DNA from 3 places in the Sinorhizobium sp. FG01 genome. Region 3 is predicted to be linked to each of the others. Evidence: predicted binding sites of a transcription regulator. Region 3 holds the regulator's gene; each other region holds the start of a gene.
What was found. Region 3 encodes LexA, which represses DNA repair genes until DNA is damaged. Its sites were predicted from a motif close to TGTTCNNNNTGTGTTCNG; they were not measured.
Positions count from the first base shown of each region.

Region 1: a site for LexA is predicted at 3,529-3,546, ahead of CO656_RS13545 (metallopeptidase family protein). Genes of this name have one in related genera too.
Region 2: a site for LexA is predicted at 2,333-2,350, ahead of recA (recombinase RecA). Genes of this name have one in related genera too.

Region 1 covers NZ_NWTB01000007.1:249,256-255,214, reverse strand. The annotation lists gene CO656_RS13555 (error-prone DNA polymerase) at 1-1,102, opposite strand, end outside; gene CO656_RS13550 (DUF6504 family protein) at 1,099-2,619, opposite strand; gene CO656_RS30815 (hypothetical protein) at 2,555-3,508, opposite strand; gene CO656_RS13545 (metallopeptidase family protein) at 3,677-4,111, shown strand; gene CO656_RS13540 (Trm112 family protein) at 4,148-4,336, opposite strand; gene CO656_RS13535 (LON peptidase substrate-binding domain-containing protein) at 4,347-5,027, opposite strand; gene trxA (thioredoxin) at 5,173-5,959, opposite strand, start outside.
Region 2 covers NZ_NWTB01000003.1:229,557-235,515, reverse strand. The annotation lists gene CO656_RS03845 (PAS domain-containing sensor histidine kinase) at 1-157, shown strand, start outside; gene CO656_RS03840 (pseudouridine-5'-phosphate glycosidase) at 205-1,143, opposite strand; gene CO656_RS03835 (carbohydrate kinase family protein) at 1,230-2,177, opposite strand; gene recA (recombinase RecA) at 2,409-3,494, shown strand; gene alaS (alanine--tRNA ligase) at 3,720-5,959, shown strand, end outside.
Region 3 covers NZ_NWTB01000003.1:85,369-91,327, forward strand. The annotation lists gene CO656_RS03125 (SMR family transporter) at 1-270, opposite strand, end outside; gene CO656_RS03130 (SMR family transporter) at 267-623, opposite strand; tRNA gene CO656_RS03135 (tRNA-Asn) at 707-781, opposite strand; gene CO656_RS03140 (hypothetical protein) at 923-1,210, shown strand; gene CO656_RS03145 (YrbL family protein) at 1,411-2,199, shown strand; tRNA gene CO656_RS03150 (tRNA-Cys) at 2,418-2,491, opposite strand; gene lexA (transcriptional repressor LexA) at 2,757-3,467, opposite strand; gene CO656_RS30105 (hypothetical protein) at 3,702-3,869, opposite strand; tRNA gene CO656_RS03165 (tRNA-Ala) at 4,182-4,257, opposite strand; gene CO656_RS03170 (sugar phosphate isomerase/epimerase) at 4,345-5,115, opposite strand; gene CO656_RS03175 (hydroxyacid dehydrogenase) at 5,112-5,959, opposite strand, start outside.

The DNA.
Region 1 (5,959 bases), on a different contig from region 3:
GGTCGAACAGCAGCGTGAACTTCTGCGGATCGACGTCGGTGATGCCGAGGCAGAAACAGACGGAGGAGTTGGCGGCAGACCCCCGCCCCTGGCAGAGAATGTTCACGCTGCGGGCAAATTTCACCAGCTTGTGGACGGTCAGGAAATAGGGCTCGTATTTCTTGTCGTGGATGAGTTCGAGCTCGTATTCGATCTGCCGCTTTACCTTTTCCGGCACGCCGGAAGGATACCGCTCGCGCGCACCTTCGGCGACGAGCCTCCGCAGGCTTTCGGCCGGCGTCTCGCCCGCGGCGTTTTCGTCCGGATATTGATGGCTGAGCTCGTCGAGGCTGAAGGAAAGCTGCTTGAAGAATTTGCCCGCATTGACGATCGCTTCGGGATAGTCGCGGAAAAGCCGGACCATCTCCTGCGGGCCCTTCAGGTGCCTTTCGGCATTCTTCTGGAGGAGGAAGCCGGCGCTGGCGATCGACACATGCTCGCGAATGGCGGTGACCACATCCGCAAGCGGCCGGTAGTGCGGATCGTGATAGAGTGCGTCATTGGTGGCCAGAAGCCGGACATCGAGGCTCCTGGCGAGGGCGGCGAGAACGGCGAAGTCATGCCGGTCGAAGCCGTCATAACGGGGCGCAAGGCCGAGATAGAGCCGGTTGCCGGCATGCTCCCGCAATGTCTCAAGAAGCGTGCCCAGGATTTCCGGCTGCGGCCGGCCTTCGCCCGACATGACGATCAGCAGCAGTTCCTCCTGCCATTCGAGAAGATCGGCGAGATGAAGCGTGCAGTCGCCTTTCTTCGAACGCAGGTTGCCGGCGCTGAGCAGTCGGCAGAGATGCCCCCAGCCCTGCCTGTTCCGGGGATAGGCGAGAATGTCCGGCGTGCCATCGGCAAAGACCAGGCGGGCCCCGGGCTGGAAAGGATAATTCTCCACTTTTGCCTTGGCATGGGCCCTGACGACACCGGCCACGCTGTTGCGGTCGGCGACGCCGAGGCCTGAAAGCCCGATCTTCTTGGCAAAGACGATCATCTCCTCGGCCGGCGCCGCCCCTTCTAAAAAGGAGAAATTCGTGCGCGCTCCAAGCTCGTAGAAGATCGGCGCCTCGCTCATGCGAAAACTCCGTGCATGAACCAGCGGGCTGCCGCGACTTCCCTTCCGTAAAGGCCTTCGCGGAACAGCCAGAAACGGCGGCCCTCCTGATCCTCGACCCGGAAATAGTCGCGCGTCGGATGGTCCTCCCCGTCGATCCACCATTCGGCGGCGATCCGCTCGGGACCCTCGGCGCGGGCGACGCGATACTGGGTCTTTCGCCAGTTGAAGCTGCGCGGGGCGCCGTCCGGCACCTCGGCCGTCGCCTCCACCAGTTCGGGGTAGGCGAAAACCCGAAGCGGGCGGTTTTCCGGAAAGACCCTGTCGTCAGAGCCAGGCGGCGCCATCACCGCCGCCACATTCCTGACCGCGGCAAACCCGCCCGCCCGCTCCGGCAGGTGGCTTTCGGCAAGGCTCGCCTGCATCAGGCAATCGGGGCCGAACCGGGCGGCAACCTTGTCGATGAAGGCGGCAAGCGGCTGGCTTTCCTCGGGCACGCCGGAAAAATCCTGCTGCGCCGGATCGAGCCTTTCGCTGCGCAAAACGGCCAGCCTGAGGATTTCGAAGCCGTAGCCGGCATCGAGATCGTCATGGACCGCCTGCAGCCGTTCGCGAAAGAGCGCCGCGATGCGGCCGGCATCATTCAACGGCATGGCCGCATGCGCCCGCACACGGAATACCCGTCCGTCGACGCGAAACAGAAGAAGCTCGAACAGCCGCCCGCCTTCGCCATGCCGCTCCAGCGAGGTGCGGACGTCCTTGGCAAGGTGACGGGTCAGTTCGAGAATGTATTCCTCGTCCATCAGCGGTTCGGCGAGCCGGCGCTCGGCGGCAAAGCTCGGCACCGGCAGGCGCGGCGACAAAGGTTCGTCCGCCGCGCCTCTCGCCTGATCGAGCCTGAGGAGAAGGAGGGAACCGAAGCGGCGGGCAAGCGGCGCGCGCGGCGCTTCGAGAAGGTCGCCGATCTGTTTCAGCCCGACGCGCTCGAGGGCTGCGGCGGTTTCCTCCGGCAGGCGGAGCGCCGCAACCGGCAAGGGTGCAAGAACCCGACCGGCCTCTCCCGCTTCGATGACGGCCACATCGCCGTAGCGGGCGGCGGCCCAGGAAAGGCCGGCTGCGGAGGAGACGGTCGCCCGCGCCTCGACGCCGAGCGAGAAAAGCCGGGACAGGAGATCGCTGACAAGCCCCTTCTCGCCGCCATGCAGGTGGGCGCAGCCGGTGATGTCGAGAAACAGGCCGTCCTTTCCGTCGAGCGCGACCAGCGGCGTGTAGCGGCCGCACCAGTCGGCAAGCCCTTCCAGAAAGGCCTGGTCGGCCGCCGGATCGGCGGCGATCACGTCGAGCGCCGGGCACATGGCGCGGGCCTCCGCCGCCCCCTGCCCGCGCTTCAGGCCGATCTTCTCGGCAAGCGTGTCGAGCGCGACGAGGCGCATGGCATTGTCGATCTTGGCGGCGAAAACGACCGGCGGATGATCAGGACGCCCGCGCGAAAGCCAGGAGGCGCCCCAGCGGCTGCGCGCGAGGCGGTCGGCCGGCAGGTGAGGAAAGTGGATCGACAGGATTCTCTGGCTGTCCGTTGGCCTGAAGAGCGGCGCTCCGGCGTTCGTCGAGGGGGTAGAAGCGGCGGTCATGGGCGTTCCATTCCAGAAAGATGTCGGCAGCGGCATAAGCCCTGCTTTTTTCGACAAGGAGGTGAAAGGCGGGATGGTCGATGCTGCCGCAAAGCACCGAGCCATCGGGGAGAGGACGTTCGCCGGCCGGCGCCGGCTTGATCTGGAAGCGGAAAAAGGCGCTGCTCGCCTCCTCCTTGCCCGCCTGGCGGAAGAGAAGCAGAGGCACATGACCCGCCCGGGCCCGGACATTGAGGCGCCGGCTCTCGCTCAAGGTGAGACAGGCGGGATTGCCGCGGATTTCCAGAACGACCGCGGCGAAGACCGGCACCAAAAGCGCCGTCTCGGCGACCCAGAGCGCATCCTTGACGGTGCGCGCCGCGACGAAGAGGAAGCGCTCCGGATCGAGCCCATAGGACTTGAGGCCGGGCGCATAGAGTTGCCCCGCCTCGCGGCAAGCGAGCGCCTGGCTGATCCAGAGCACCGGAGCGAGATGGCCTTTCTCCCTCCTCTCCTGCTGGTAGAGCACCGCAAGCGCCGCCACGAAGCCGGCGGCCGCGCCCGCATCGCGGGTTTCGGCATTGCGGATTTCCATCATCCCTTCGAGCGGCAGCCCGCCCTTGAGGAGACCGTCGAGCGACCCGATCCCGAGCGGCAGCACCTTGCGATGCAAGGTCCCTTCACTGCCGCGCCGAAAGCCGGCGGCATCGGCCGTCTTGGCGGTCCGCACGATTCCAGGCAAGCTGCAATTTTCAATCCGTGCTATGGTGTCACGAAGGGAAAGTATGGTTTGCCGTTGCACGGCGTTCTCGGCCATGACGGTCAACTCCCATCAAATGTTCATGTTATGTTCTTATGGATTCCAGAGCTGGCAGGAAGAGTCAACAGCAAAGAATAAGAATTTATTCCTCAGCCTCGCCTGAACAGAATTCAACACTCGAAAAACAAACGGGAAATCGCTATATGAGGGCAACAAGGAGTGCCTATGGCCCGCATTGACCAGACCGATGATTGGCGGGAACGCCACGCACCGACGCTTACCACATTCGAACAGCTTGCTTTTGAAGCCTATAGCCACCTACCGGACGAATTCCGCAAGCTGACGACGGACCTCATCATCGAAGTTGCCGATTTCCCCAGCGACGACGTCTTCGAAGACATGGCGCTCGAGACGCCTTTCGACCTGCTCGGCCTCTTCGAAGGCCGCGGCATCGGCGAACGCTTCACCATGGAGACCGGCCAGTTTCCCAACCGCATCACCCTCTACCGCCGCCCGATCCTCGACTACTGGGCGGAAAACGAGGAAACACTCGGCGATATCATTACCCATGTGCTGATTCACGAGATCGGCCACCATTTCGGTCTTTCCGACGACGACATGGAGCGGATCGAGGCGAGCGTCGAGCACGTCGGCGGTTAGGGCACAAACGACCTTCCATCGGCAAGCAACCGTCGCCTAATCTTCGATCTTGCGCGCTTCCGAGACAAGCATGATCGGCACGCCGTCGCGGATCGGATAGGCGAGGCGGGCCTTTTCCGAGACCAGCTCGTGGGCCTCGGCATCGTAGCTAAGCCGCCCCTTTGTCAGCGGACAGACGAGCAATTCGAGAAGTTTCGGATCGACCCTGCTGGCGTTTGCGTCCATGGCTTCGTCTTCACTGCAGAATGTTGTCGAGATCGCCGAAATTGCGGGCGAGTACGATCTCGGTAATCGCGATCAGCGTTTCGGCCCGCGTCTTGAGATCGGGCGCTTCGAGCAGCGCCTGCTTCTCCGCCGGCCCGTAGGGCGACATCATCGCCATCGAATTGACGAGCGTACGGTTGCTCGCCCGCTCGACGCTTTCCCAGTCGGCCTCCAGCTTGTTGGCGTCGAGATAGGCGCGGAAGGCGGCGAGCAGCGCCTCGCGGTCGACGAGGGCCTCGTCGTCCGGCCCTTCGAGATCGGCCGCGAAGGGGCCGATGCGGAAGCGGCGATAGCCGCGCACGCCGGAAATTTCGGCAAACAGCCTGTAGCGGCAGACGCCGGTGAGCGAGGTGATGTAGCGGCCGTCGCCGGTTTCGGCGAAGGAGGTGATGCGGCCGATGCAACCGACCTGGCAGAGTGCCGGCACCGGCGAGGAATCGATGTCGCTGCGGCCTTCGGCAAAGGAGGGCTGGACGATGCCGATCAGCCGGTCACCGGAGAGCGCGTCATCGAACATTGCGAGGTAGCGGGGTTCAAAGATGTTGAGAGGAAGCTGGGCACCCGGAAGCAGCAGCGCGCCCGTCAGGGGGAACACCGGAATGATCTCCGGCAGATCCTTCGGACTGAGATAACGCGCATTTCCGACATGCATTTCCGATTGCCCCTGAAGATCGCGGCGTTCCTCATTTCATAAACGCGGGCCGCACGCTCAAGAAATGGTGCATCCCTCGAAAATCTCAAGGCAAAAGCTGCGATCGGAGACGCAAAAAACGGCTCGGCTGCCGGCTGTCTTCCGGTCAGGAGAAGAGAAGAGAAGACAGCTTGCGCCGGGCGGCAATCGTCGTCGGATCCTTCGGTCCCCAGACTTCGAAGAAGGACAGGAGCTCGCGCCGGGCGGCGTCGTCCTCGAAGCTGCGGTCGCGCTTCATGATCGTCAGGAGATGCTCGGCGGCGCCGGTCCTGTCGCCCTCGACATTGCGGATCTTGGCAAGCTTCAGCCGTGCCGCGTGGTCGTCCGGGTTGTGCGCCAGTTGCTGCTCGAGAGCCACCGGATCGCCGAGCTTGCGAGCCTCCTCGATCTGATCGAGCTTCTTCGAAACAGCACCGATTGCCGCGGCTTTCGCCAGTTCTTCCGGCAGTTGCGAGAGCGCCTGGCGCGCCTCGGCAAGCTGGCCGAGCGCGATCATGCATTCGACCACGCCGGCGATCGCCTCGGTGTTTTCCGGCTCCGCCTGCAGCACGGCGCCGTAGAGGCCGGCGGCGTTCTGGGCATCGCCGGCTTCGAAAAGCGCCTTGGCGTCGGCAAGCACGGCCTCGACCTCTGCCTTGGAATCGTCGACGGCCGGGCCGGCGATACGGTCGATGAACTGCTTGATCTGGCTCTCGGGGATAGCGCCCATGAAGCCGTCGACGGGACGCCCCCCGACAAAGGCGATGACCGCCGGGATCGACTGGATGCCGAGCTGTCCGGCGATCGACGGATGGTCGTCGATGTTCATCTTGACGAGCTTTACGCGGCCGGCGGCTTCCTTGACCACCTTCTCGATGACCGGCGTCAGCTGTTTGCAGGGGCCGCACCAGGGT
Region 2 (5,959 bases), 140 kb from region 3:
AAAAAAATACCCGAACCTCAAGTTCATTTTCGTCTCGGGCTATGCGGAAGATGCCTTTGCCCGCAACTTGCCGGCCGATGCCAAGTTCGGCTTCCTGCCGAAGCCGTTCTCGCTGAAGCAACTGGCAGTGGCGGTCCGGGAAATGCTGGATTCCTGAGAGGATGGCCGACGCCTATGGGCGGCGGGCGCAAAGTCCTTCTACTTCTACTTCGCCCCGCCTGCCGCCAATGCGACGGCGATCTCGGCGGCGAGGCGCGCGTTGTTCTCGACGAGCGCAATATTGGTCTCGAGGCTCCGGCCCTCGGTCATATGAAAGAGATTGTCGAGCAGATAGGGTGTCACCGCCTTGCCGGTAATCTCGTCGCTCGCCGCATTGTCCAGAGCACGCGCGATGTAGATTTCCATCTCCTCCCGCGGAATCTGGCTTTCCTCCGGGACAGGATTGGCGACCAGCATGCCGCCATCGACGCCGAGCAGTTCGCGCATCCGCTGGAAATTCGCGATAGCCGCTGGGCTGTTCAGCATCAGCGGGCTCCGGATGCCGGAATCGCGCGACCAGAAGGCGGGGAAGGTTTCGCTGTCATAGGTGACGACCGGGACGCCCCTGGTTTCCAGCACTTCCAGCGTCTTCGGAATGTCGAGGATGGCCTTCGCGCCGGCGCAAACGACGATGACGCCGGTTCGGGCGAGTTCGTCCAGATCGGCGGAAATGTCGAAACTCTGTTCCGCGCCGCGATGGACGCCGCCGATGCCGCCGGTCGCAAAGACGCTGATGCCGGCCCGCGCCGCCGCGATCATCGTTGCGGCGACTGTCGTGGCGCCGGTACGGCGCTCGGCGAGGGCGAAGGCGAGGTCGGCGCGCGACAGCTTCATTGCGCCCTCGGTTTTCGCAAGAGCCTCAAGCTTCGCGTCATCGAGGCCGATATGAAGGACGCCGTGGATCACCGCGATCGTGGCAGGGATGGCTCCTTGGTCGCGGATGATCGCTTCGACGCTGCGCGCCATTTCGAGATTGCCCGGATAGGGCATGCCATGCGTGATGATCGTCGATTCCAGCGCCACGATGGGCGCGCCGCGCGCCTTGGCGGCGGCGACTTCATCGGAATACTCGATGGGCAGGAAAGGCGAGGAGGATTTTGTCATGGTCTTTCGCTTCTGATGAGGGGAGCGTCAGGCGGGCGGGAGTCGTCATGCATTTCCGCCTTCCGCCCGGAATTCGGCTGCGGACTTCATGACAGCATTTGGGGCTCCGGCACAAGGGCCAGCACCCGCGCGAGATTGTCCGCCGACATCTCCTCGGCGGCGGCTAGCGGCGAGTGGAGCGTCAGGACGGCGGCGGCGATGCCGCGCCGGAGGCAGCCGGCGAGATCGAAGCCGGCAAGCCGGGCAGCGAGAAAGCCCGATGCCAGCGCGTCGCCGGCGCCTGTCACGTCTGCAAGTGCGGGCAGGGCAGGCGGGATGGCCAGGCAGGCGCCTTCCCGGTCGAAGGCAACCGCTGCTTTGCCGCCGCGGGTGACGGCGCCGCCGGCAAGGCCTGCAGACCGCAGCAGTGACGGCCATTCCTCTACGTCGGCGGCCTCGGCGCCGGTCAGCGCCCGCGCCTCCGCCTCGTTCATGAAGAGGAAGTCGAGGCCGGTCAGGCTTTGGCGGTACCGGACCACCTTGGCCGGGGAAACGGCGATGCCGGCAAGAATGCGGTGCGGTCCCGCCGTCGCATCGACCAGCGCCGTCAGCGTCTCTTGAGGCAGGTTGGCGTCCATGAGCACGAGATCGCTCGACGCGAGGATTTCGCGCGTCGCACGCTGCTGCAGCCGGCGTGGCGAGAACGAGCCGTAGAGATCCATGTCGGCAAGGGCGATCACCAGATTGCCGTCCTTTTCGAGGATTGCCGTATAGCTCGGCGTCTTGCGATCAAGAAAGATGAATGGGCAATCGATGACGCCGGCAGCGGCGGCCGCGGCGGCCACCAGATCACCGGCCGGATCGCCGCCGCGCGGGCTGATCATCCGCACCCGGTGGCCGAGACGCGCGAGATTCCTGGCGGCGTTGAAGCCGCCGCCTCCCGCCTCCTCGAACCAGGTTCCGGGATTACTCGCTCCAGGCACCGTCGTGCCGCTGATACGGCCGCGCCGGTCGACATGGGCGCCGCCCAGAACGGTGATTTCCCGCTTCGTCATTCGAACACCTCTATCGGCGAATCGGCGCTATGGCGAGAAGCCCGTGCGAACTGCCGCGCAGCCTGTGGAAATGCGCTACAATAGCCCGTGAACAGGAATCGAACACTCACAAGATACCTATTTTGATTCAGGGACTTGAAGTGCCATTGCCAAAATAGAACAAAGCATGTACAAAATCTCCTGCGGCGGCTTCATTGCCTCGATAGCTCCAATAACCTAAAGGTGGACCCAATGGCACAAAACTCTTTGCGGCTCGTAGAGGACAAATCGGTGGACAAAAGCAAGGCACTTGAAGCGGCTCTTTCCCAGATCGAACGTTCGTTCGGCAAGGGATCGATCATGAAGCTCGGATCGAAGGACAGCGTCGTCGAGATCGAAACCGTCTCGACCGGGTCGCTCGGCCTCGATATCGCGCTCGGCATCGGCGGCCTGCCGAAAGGCCGCATCATCGAGATTTACGGACCGGAAAGCTCGGGCAAGACGACCTTGGCGCTGCAGACCGTTGCCGAGGCGCAGAAGAAGGGCGGCATCTGCGCCTTCGTCGACGCCGAACACGCGCTCGATCCGGTCTATGCGCGCAAGCTCGGCGTCGACCTCGAAAACCTCTTGATCTCGCAGCCGGACACCGGCGAGCAGGCCCTCGAAATCACCGACACGCTGGTTCGCTCCGGCGCGATCGACGTCCTTGTCGTCGACTCGGTGGCCGCGCTTGTGCCGCGTGCCGAAATCGAAGGCGAGATGGGCGACAGTCTGCCGGGCATGCAGGCCCGCCTGATGAGCCAGGCGCTGCGCAAGCTGACCGCGTCGATCTCCAAGTCCAACTGCATGGTGATCTTCATCAACCAGATCCGCATGAAGATCGGCGTGATGTTCGGCTCGCCGGAAACGACGACGGGCGGCAACGCACTGAAGTTCTACGCGTCGGTCCGCCTCGACATCCGCCGCATCGGCTCGGTCAAGGAGCGCGAGGAAGTCGTCGGCAACCAGACCCGCGTCAAGGTTGTCAAGAACAAGATGGCGCCGCCCTTCAAGCAGGTGGAGTTCGACATCATGTATGGCGAAGGCGTTTCCAAGACCGGCGAACTGATCGACCTCGGCGTCAAGGCCGGCATTGTCGAGAAGTCCGGCGCCTGGTTCTCCTACAACAGCCAGCGCCTGGGGCAGGGGCGTGAAAATGCCAAGCTGTTCCTGCGCGACAATCCCGATCTCGCTCGAGAAATCGAGATGGCCTTGCGGCAGAACGCCGGGCTGATTGCCGACCGGTTCCTGGAAAATGGCGGGCCGGAGAGCGAAGGCGACGAAGCGGCCGACATGTAAGAGCCAAACTTCAGTTTGCATGCCATCAACCGGCCGTCGATCAGATCGGCCGGTTTTTGCTGCCGTCTGGACAGCATGATATGCGGAAGATAAAAGCCTGTGGTTCCGGTGACGGCGTCATCGGCGAGGCGGCTATGCGTGGTAGACGCGGGGTTGAAGGAAAACGGCGCAAGGCGCGGAAAACGCGTGGGGTTGCAGCCGGCATGTGCACAGATAGGACGCAAGATGAGCGGCGTGAATGAAATCCGGTCGATGTTTCTCGACTATTTCCGCAAGAACGGTCACGAAATCGTGCCGTCGAGCCCTCTGGTGCCGCGCAACGACCCGACCCTGATGTTCACCAATGCCGGCATGGTGCAGTTCAAGAACGTCTTCACCGGTCTCGAGCAGCGGCCCTATTCGACCGCGGCGACGGCGCAGAAATGCGTGCGCGCCGGCGGCAAGCACAACGACCTCGACAATGTCGGCTACACGGCCCGGCACCACACTTTCTTCGAGATGCTCGGCAACTTCTCCTTCGGCGACTATTTCAAGGAACGGGCGATCGAGCTCGCCTGGAGCCTGATCACCAAGGAATACGGGCTCGACGCCAAGCGCCTGCTCGTCACTGTCTACCATACCGACGACGAGGCATTTGACCTCTGGAAGAAGATCGCCGGCCTCAGCGACGAGCGCATCATTCGCATTCCGACCAGCGACAATTTCTGGGCGATGGGCGATACCGGCCCCTGCGGTCCCTGCTCGGAAATCTTTTATGACCACGGCGAGCAGATCTGGGGCGGCCCGCCCGGCTCGGCCGAGGAAGACGGCGACCGCTTCATCGAGATCTGGAACCTCGTCTTCATGCAATACGAGCAGGTCACCAAGGAAGAGCGGGTCAACCTGCCGCGGCCGTCGATCGACACTGGCATGGGTCTCGAGCGCGTCGCCGCCGTGCTGCAGGGCCAGCACGACAATTACGACATCGATCTGTTCCGCGCCCTGATCGCAGCCTCCGAGGAGGCGACCGGCGTCAAGGCGGAGGGTGACCGCCGCGCGAGCCACCGCGTCATCGCCGACCACCTGCGTTCCTCCGCTTTCCTGATCGCCGACGGCGTGCTGCCTTCCAACGAAGGCCGTGGCTATGTGCTGCGCCGCATCATGCGCCGCGCCATGCGCCATGCGCAGCTGCTTGGCGCGCAGGAGCCGCTGATGTGGAAGCTGCTGCCGGCGCTTGTCGGCCAGATGGGCCGCGCCTATCCGGAACTGGTCCGGGCCGAGGCGCTGATTTCCGAAACGCTGAAGCTCGAAGAGACGCGCTTCCGCAAGACGCTCGAGCGAGGCCTGAACCTTTTGGCGGATGCTTCGGCGGGCCTTTCGGAAGGCGACCGGTTCGACGGCGAAACGGCCTTCAAGCTCTACGACACCTACGGCTTCCCGCTCGACCTGACCCAGGACGCGCTGCGGGCCAAGGGCATCACCGTCGACACGGATGCGTTTTCCACCGCCATGCAGCGACAGAAGGCCGAAGCCCGCGCCAACTGGGCCGGTTCCGGCGAAGCGGCCACCGAGACGATCTGGTTCGAGCTCAAGGAAAAGCACGGCGCCACCGACTTCCTCGGCTACGACACGGAATCGGCTGAGGGTGTGATCCAGGCGATCGTCCGCGACGGTGCGGTCGTCGAGTCCGCCACCAAGGGCGAGACCGTCCAGCTGATCCTGAACCAGACGCCCTTCTACGGGGAATCCGGCGGCCAGATGGGTGACACGGGCGTCATTGCCACCGAAACGGGCAAGCTTGCGGTTACCGACACGCAGAAGCGCGGCGAAGGGCTATTCGTCCATTACGGAACCGTCTCGGAAGGCATCATCAAAAGGGGCGAGGCAGCCGCGCTTACCGTCGACCATGCCCGCCGTTCGCGCCTGCGCGCCAACCATTCGGCAACCCACCTGCTGCATGAGGCGCTGCGCGAGGTGCTTGGCACGCACGTGGCGCAAAAGGGCTCGCTCGTCGCCCCCGAGCGGCTGCGCTTCGACGTTTCGCATCCGAAACCGATGTCGGCCGAGGAGCTGAAGGTCGTCGAGGAAATGGCCAACGAGATCATCGTTCAGAACACGCCGGTGACCACGAGGCTAATGAGCGTCGACGATGCCATCGCCGAGGGTGCCATGGCGCTCTTCGGCGAAAAATACGGGGACGAGGTCCGAGTCGTGTCGATGGGCCAGGGCATTCGCGGCTCGAAGGCCGGAAAACCCTATTCGGTCGAGCTCTGCGGCGGCACGCACGTCTCCGCAACCGGCGACATCGGCCTTGTGCGCGTTGTCTCGGAAAGTGCCGTCGGCGCCGGCGTGCGCCGTATCGAGGCGCTGACCGGCGAAGCCGCGCGAGCCTACCTCAACGAACAGGATGAGCGCGTCAAGACGCTGGCATCGGCCCTGAAGGTCCAGCCCGCGGACGTCCTCGGGCGGGTCGAGGCGCTGCTCGA
Region 3 (5,959 bases):
GATCGGCTTGAGCTTCTCTCCGAACAAGAGGCGGCCGGAGATCGCCGTGCCGAAAATTCCGGTGCCGCCCAGCACGGCATAGGCGATCGCAAGCTCCATGCCTTTCACCGCCTCGGCGAGCAAGGCGAACGCGGCGAGCACCAGCAGGATCGAAAGCACGCCCCATCCGCGTTTGACGAAGCCATCCGACTTCGACGAAGCGAGATTTGCCGCGACATCGAGCAGGCCGGCCATGAACGCGAAGGCGAAGGAGAGACCGGAGGCCGTCACGGCGCGGCTTCCTCGCCGATGTCGTCGTCGTGAGCCTTGCCCGCATTGACAAGCAGGATGCCGAGCACTGCCATGGAAAGCCCGACCACTTCGCGGCCGCTCAGTACATGGCCGAAGATGAAGACAGAGACGAGGGTGATGAGCGCCACGCCCGAGCCTTCCCAGATGGCATAGGCCACGCCAACCGGTACTGTCTTCACGGCCCTTGCGAGAAACACGTAGGAGAGGGCGATCGAGGCATACATGACCGCGTGGCCGATATAGGCGCACGAGGCCGAGGAGGCCTTCATGACGGTGAGACCGACCACTTCGGTCGCAATCGCGAGCGCCAGGAAAAGCCACGCCAAGCGCATGAAGCACCTTCATGTAAGGTCGAGTAAGGACGACAAATGAAAAGAGCCATTCGGGCGCACGCCGCGAATGGCTCTTTCGAAACTGGCTCCCCGGGCCGGATTCGAACCGGCGACCTATCGATTAACAGTCGAGTGCTCTACCGCTGAGCTACCAGGGATCATCTGCGCCGCAGAAGTGAGGCTGCTAATACAAATGCTTTTCCGATTTGCCAAGCGATTTTTCAAAAAAAATCTTGGGCCGCGGTTGTCACCCTGTGGAGAAGGCACCAACTGTTGGGGAGTTGGATTAAAGAGGCATAATGGCGAACGGCGGCAAGAAGAGATATTTCGGCATCGATCCGCAAACACGTCAAATCGTGCTCGGCAACTGGCGAATTCGGCTGCCCGACTCGCCGGCCCTGCGCATCTTGATCGGGTCGCTGCTCGTCGTCTGTGGCCTGCTCGGTTTTCTGCCGGTTCTCGGTTTCTGGATGGTCCCGCTCGGCCTGCTCGTATTGTCGCATGACATCCCTGCAGTGCGCCGCGCCCGCCGGAAGCTCGCCGTCTGGTGGGCGCGTCGGCGCGGCACTGAGAACTCCGGGAAGTAGGCCGGGCACAGGCCTGCAGTTCCTCCCACGGGGAGGACGGCCGGAAGGTTGCTTTCACCCGTCGCTCCCTGTCACAGTGGCAAGACTGCAACTACCGCATACTATGTACGGTAGAGATAGCGCCGCCAAGCACGCCGCTCTTGAACTTTTCCCCCAGACACAGTTTTTTTACAAAACTGTCACAATCCGGGGTTCAGAAAATGTTCGACGACAGGATCGAACTTTCCGACTGGCGTGAATGCGCTGCCGGCCATCAGCGCAGCATTTTCGAGAATCGTCTCCATCCGAGTGTTCTCATCAAGGTTCTGAAGCTGGGATCCAGAGAAGCAAGCGGCACACGCCAGTCAAAGAGGGCGTTTGCATTCCTCAACCAATTCAAACGTTTCGGGGCCTATCGAACGTTTCGGCGTGAAGTCGACGAATTCCTTGAGCAGGCGAGAAAGTTCTCCCTCGCGGACGCCATCGAACTGCCGATACCGAAGATATTCGGCTTCGCCCAGACCGAGTACGGCCTGGGGCTCGTGGTGGAAAAAATAACCAGACGCGATGGGAAGCTCGCGCCCACCCTCGCTCAGTTGGCGTTTTCGGGGCAGCTCACCGCCAGGCATCTCACGATGATCGACGAAATCTTCGAACGGTTTCGCCGCCTGCACATCGTCATGATGGATGTAAATCCCGGCAATTTCGTCGTTACCGATCGCCGCGGTTACGATGAACTCATCTGCGTCGATGGGACGGGAGAGAAGAGTTTCTTACGCATTTTCGCTCTCTGTCGCCGTGCGAACGACATCAAGCTCAGACGGATGCGTTCGAAGCTGCTGACGAAGCTGGCGAGAATATTGGAGCATCCAGCCGCGATAGACGGAGAACAATCTGTCCACGCCGCACTGATGCGGCATTCAAAGCCGACCGGCCGCTATCTGCGCTTGTCAACTGCCTCGCCGCATCCGGCGCTCTTGGCGGCGGTCTTGTCGAGCGTACCGGTCTAATCGCCTCAACAGCTAAAGCTCCGGGGCAGGTTCGCGCCAAGCTTATATGCCTCGGCAGGCGAAAAATGCCTCGATTCAACTTTGGGTCGCCGATCGACGGGCTATAAACATCGACCTGAGCTGTGGGAAAACCCTGGAGCAGATTGCTACCAGCCAAGGGCGTGGCACCGGATCGAGCACCTGATCTCGTGACGTAGAATCGGCAATTAGATGTGTAATGGAGGCCTCGCCCGGAATTGAACCGGGGTACAAGGATTTGCAGTCCTCTGCGTCACCACTCCGCCACGAGGCCTCTCGTGCTCGTAAAATCGAGCGATGGCGGGCGTTTAAAACGAATCCATGTGGAGCGCAAGAGGGAGACGTTCAAAAAAGACGCCCACAAACAGCTTTGAACAGGCCGGAATACGAGAGCGCTTCTTGCCGGTGGCATGGCGGACGCCGAGACCAATAAACGCCGGCCGCAGTAAGCGAGATCACGGAAGGCAAAGAGAACAGTTCTGTCGTCGCGACCGCGCGAAACGACCGCACACAGGATCGGCACAGGAACCCAAATCGGCCTAGTGATAGCGCCGGATCAGACCGACGAGTTTGCCCTGAATTTTCACGCGGTCGGGTCCGAAGATGCGCGTTTCGTAAGCCGGATTCGCCGCTTCCAGTGCGATCGATGCGCCCTTGCGGCGGAATCGCTTCAAGGTTGCCTCCTCGTCGTCGATCAGGGCGACGACGATGTCGCCCGGGCTGGCGGTGCTGGCGTTGCGGATGATCACCGTGTCGCCATCGAGAATGCCCGCCTCGATCATCGAATCGCCCTTGATTTCGAGGGCGTAGTGCTCGCCGCTGCCGATCATCTCGACCGGCACGGAAATCTCGTGCGTATTGTTCTGAATGGCCGAAATCGGCACGCCGGCGGCGATCCGGCCCATGACCGGCACTGTTATAGACGCGCTCTCGACCGGCGGCGTTGGCGCCGGCTTCGGTGCCGGGGGCTTGCCGAGGCTGCCCTCGATGACGCTCGGCGAGAAGCCGCGCCGCGGCTGGGCTGGGCTCGAATAGGCTTCCGGCAGCTTGATGACCTCGAGCGCTCGGGCCCGATTGGGTAGCCGGCGAATGAAACCGCGTTCTTCCAGCGCAGTGATCAGCCGGTGGATGCCCGATTTCGACGCAAGATCGAGCGCATCTTTCATCTCGTCGAAGGAGGGCGGGACCCCGGATTCCTTCATCCGTTCATGAATGAACAGAAGCAATTCCTGTTGCTTGCGGGTCAGCATGCGCGTCACTCCAGATTCGCGAAACAAATCAAGAACAGAAACTATCCGTTCCATATGTGTTCCGCAAGCACTTAATATTCCGTGAACTCATGCGTCGAGGCGCGTCCGCTATCAGGGCGGCACGGACGGTTTGCGGGTTTCGATGGTGGTGAAGACTTGCGTGCGGCAAGCGTCACACATAGGCGAGCGTTTGCTCACCTTTGACGACGCTGTGCATCGTCTTGACAAGCCGTCCTAGTAGGCGAGGCGCAGCCCGCCGGGGCTAAGAACGTCGAAGTCGGGTTCAGGGTAGGGGCCGTACCACTGGGTGTAGGTCGTGTTGCCCGTAGCGCCTGTCGTGGCGCATCCTGAAAGTGTGAGAAGAGCGATTAAGGCGGCGGCGATCAGAGATTTGAGAGGCATGGTAGTCCCCACTTGCGGGAGTTGCCGATATGCAATGATGCCAGGTGCTAAGTCTCTCTCAAATCAGGCTCTTTGGCAAGCGAGGGGCAAGGCGGGAAGACGGCACATCGGGTGGAAAACACCGCTCCCTCTGACTTCGGGTCGCTCGCTTCTTAACGGAATTCGCGTTCGCAATGGGTCTGCTGCGAACACAGTCTGAAGTGGTGGTCGTCCGAGGGTGACGAGCCACGTCGGATCGGCCCGCTACAGAGATGTCGCTGATGTCTTAGCGATGTTCTGTTACCTATGTCTCCGGGTCGGACAAAGGTCGTTTGGTGGAGTCGAAGGGAGTCGAACCCTCGACCTCCGCAGTGCGATTGCGGCGCTCTCCCAACTGAGCTACGACCCCAGCCGTTCACCTATATAGGCGGATTTGAGCGCCCGCGCCAGTCCCTCCCGGCGTCTCGCGTGGGGAGGATCGGGGCCGTCGTGGATGTCACTCGAGGAGAATTTGCTTGAGCGTCGCGGCGTCCTCGATGAAGGCGGCGGGATCGTCATTGGCGACGAATTCCAGCATTGCAAAGCGTCGCCCGGTCCAGCGCGATGCGGGGAGGGCCGTGAGGACGCTTCGCCAATAGTCGGATGCCGATGCCAGGGGAAAACGGTTGCGATTTCGATCCCAGGCGAAGACGTGGACATGAGATACATGCTGACCGATGCGGGCGACCTCTGCGAGCGCCTCGCCGAGCTCCAGCCCGGGCCGCGGCTGCCAATAGAGATAAACATTGTCGTGGGCGATCGCGTCGATCAGGCGGCTTGCCGAGTCGGTCGTGTCCGTCAGCGATTGCGGGTGATATTCCAGCGAGACGGTCACGCGGTGGCGCGCGGCTTCGGCGCCCATGTCGCGGATCGCCTTTGCGGCATCACGTCTTTCGCCTGCGCTGTAGTCCTTTGAATCGCGCCGGCGGGTGCCTGGCCAGATGCGGATATTCGAGGCACCGAGTGCAATCGCGCTCTCGAGCGCACGCCTGAATTCGATGAGGTCGTCAGTCGGTGGCGCGACATAGGATCCGTAGGATGTCGTCAGTTCGGCCCTTGCGCTGAGGAGCCCGACGATCCGGGCGTTGGACGTGTCGCCCGGAGCAATATGAGCGTCGCCTGCCCATTCGATCGCCGCAAGACCGGCGCTCCGGGCTAAGCCGACGATTTTTTCCGGAGGCAAGCTCCTGAAGGTGACGGTGCAGAGCCCCGGTTCGAAATCGCTCATGCAATGCGCTCCAGGTCGTGCTTGCGGACTTCGAACAGCAGCTGCCGGCCTTCCAGAAAGCGCTCGATTTCGTCGACGGCCATTTCGCCGAGTCGCGTCCTCTCAAGTCCGATGGCGCCGGCAATGTGCGGCGTTAGGAAGACGTTCGGCAAATCATAGAAAGGCGACGTTCCTTCCGGCACCTCGGGATCCGTCACGTCGATGACGGCATTGATTGCGCCCGTCTTCAGCCGGTCTATCAGTGCGGCCTCGTCCACGAGCGCACCCCGCGCCGTATTGATCAGTGTCGCACCGTTCTTCATCAGGGACAGCCGCCGCCCGTCGATCATGTGCTGGGTCTCGGGCAGAGAAGGCGCATGCAGCGAGACTATATCCGAATGCGCCATCAGCGTCTCGAGATCGGCTTTTTCGACACCGATAGCCGAAGCGCTTTCTTCCCCGACCAAGGGATCGTAGAGCAGCACCCGATAATCGAAGGGGCGAAGCAGGTCGATCACCCGCCTTCCGATCCGCGAGGCGCCAACGATGCCGATGGTGCGGCGGTAGTTTCCAATAGCCTGCCCCTGCAGCAGCTGGATGCGCTGACGCCCTCTGTCGGCGGCATAAAGGTCGCGGAAGCGAAAAACGTGCTTGCCCGAAAAAATGATTGCCGCCAGCGTGAACTCCGCGACCGGCACGGCGTTGGCTTCGGCCGCATGGCTGACGGTGATTCCTGCATCGAACACGGACAAATCGATCAGGTCCTTGACCGTTCCTGCCGCATGGACGATGAGCCGAAGGCGAGGGGCCGATCGAAGGGCGTTCGCATCGAAGCTCGGGGCGCCCCAGCCGGTCACCAGGATCT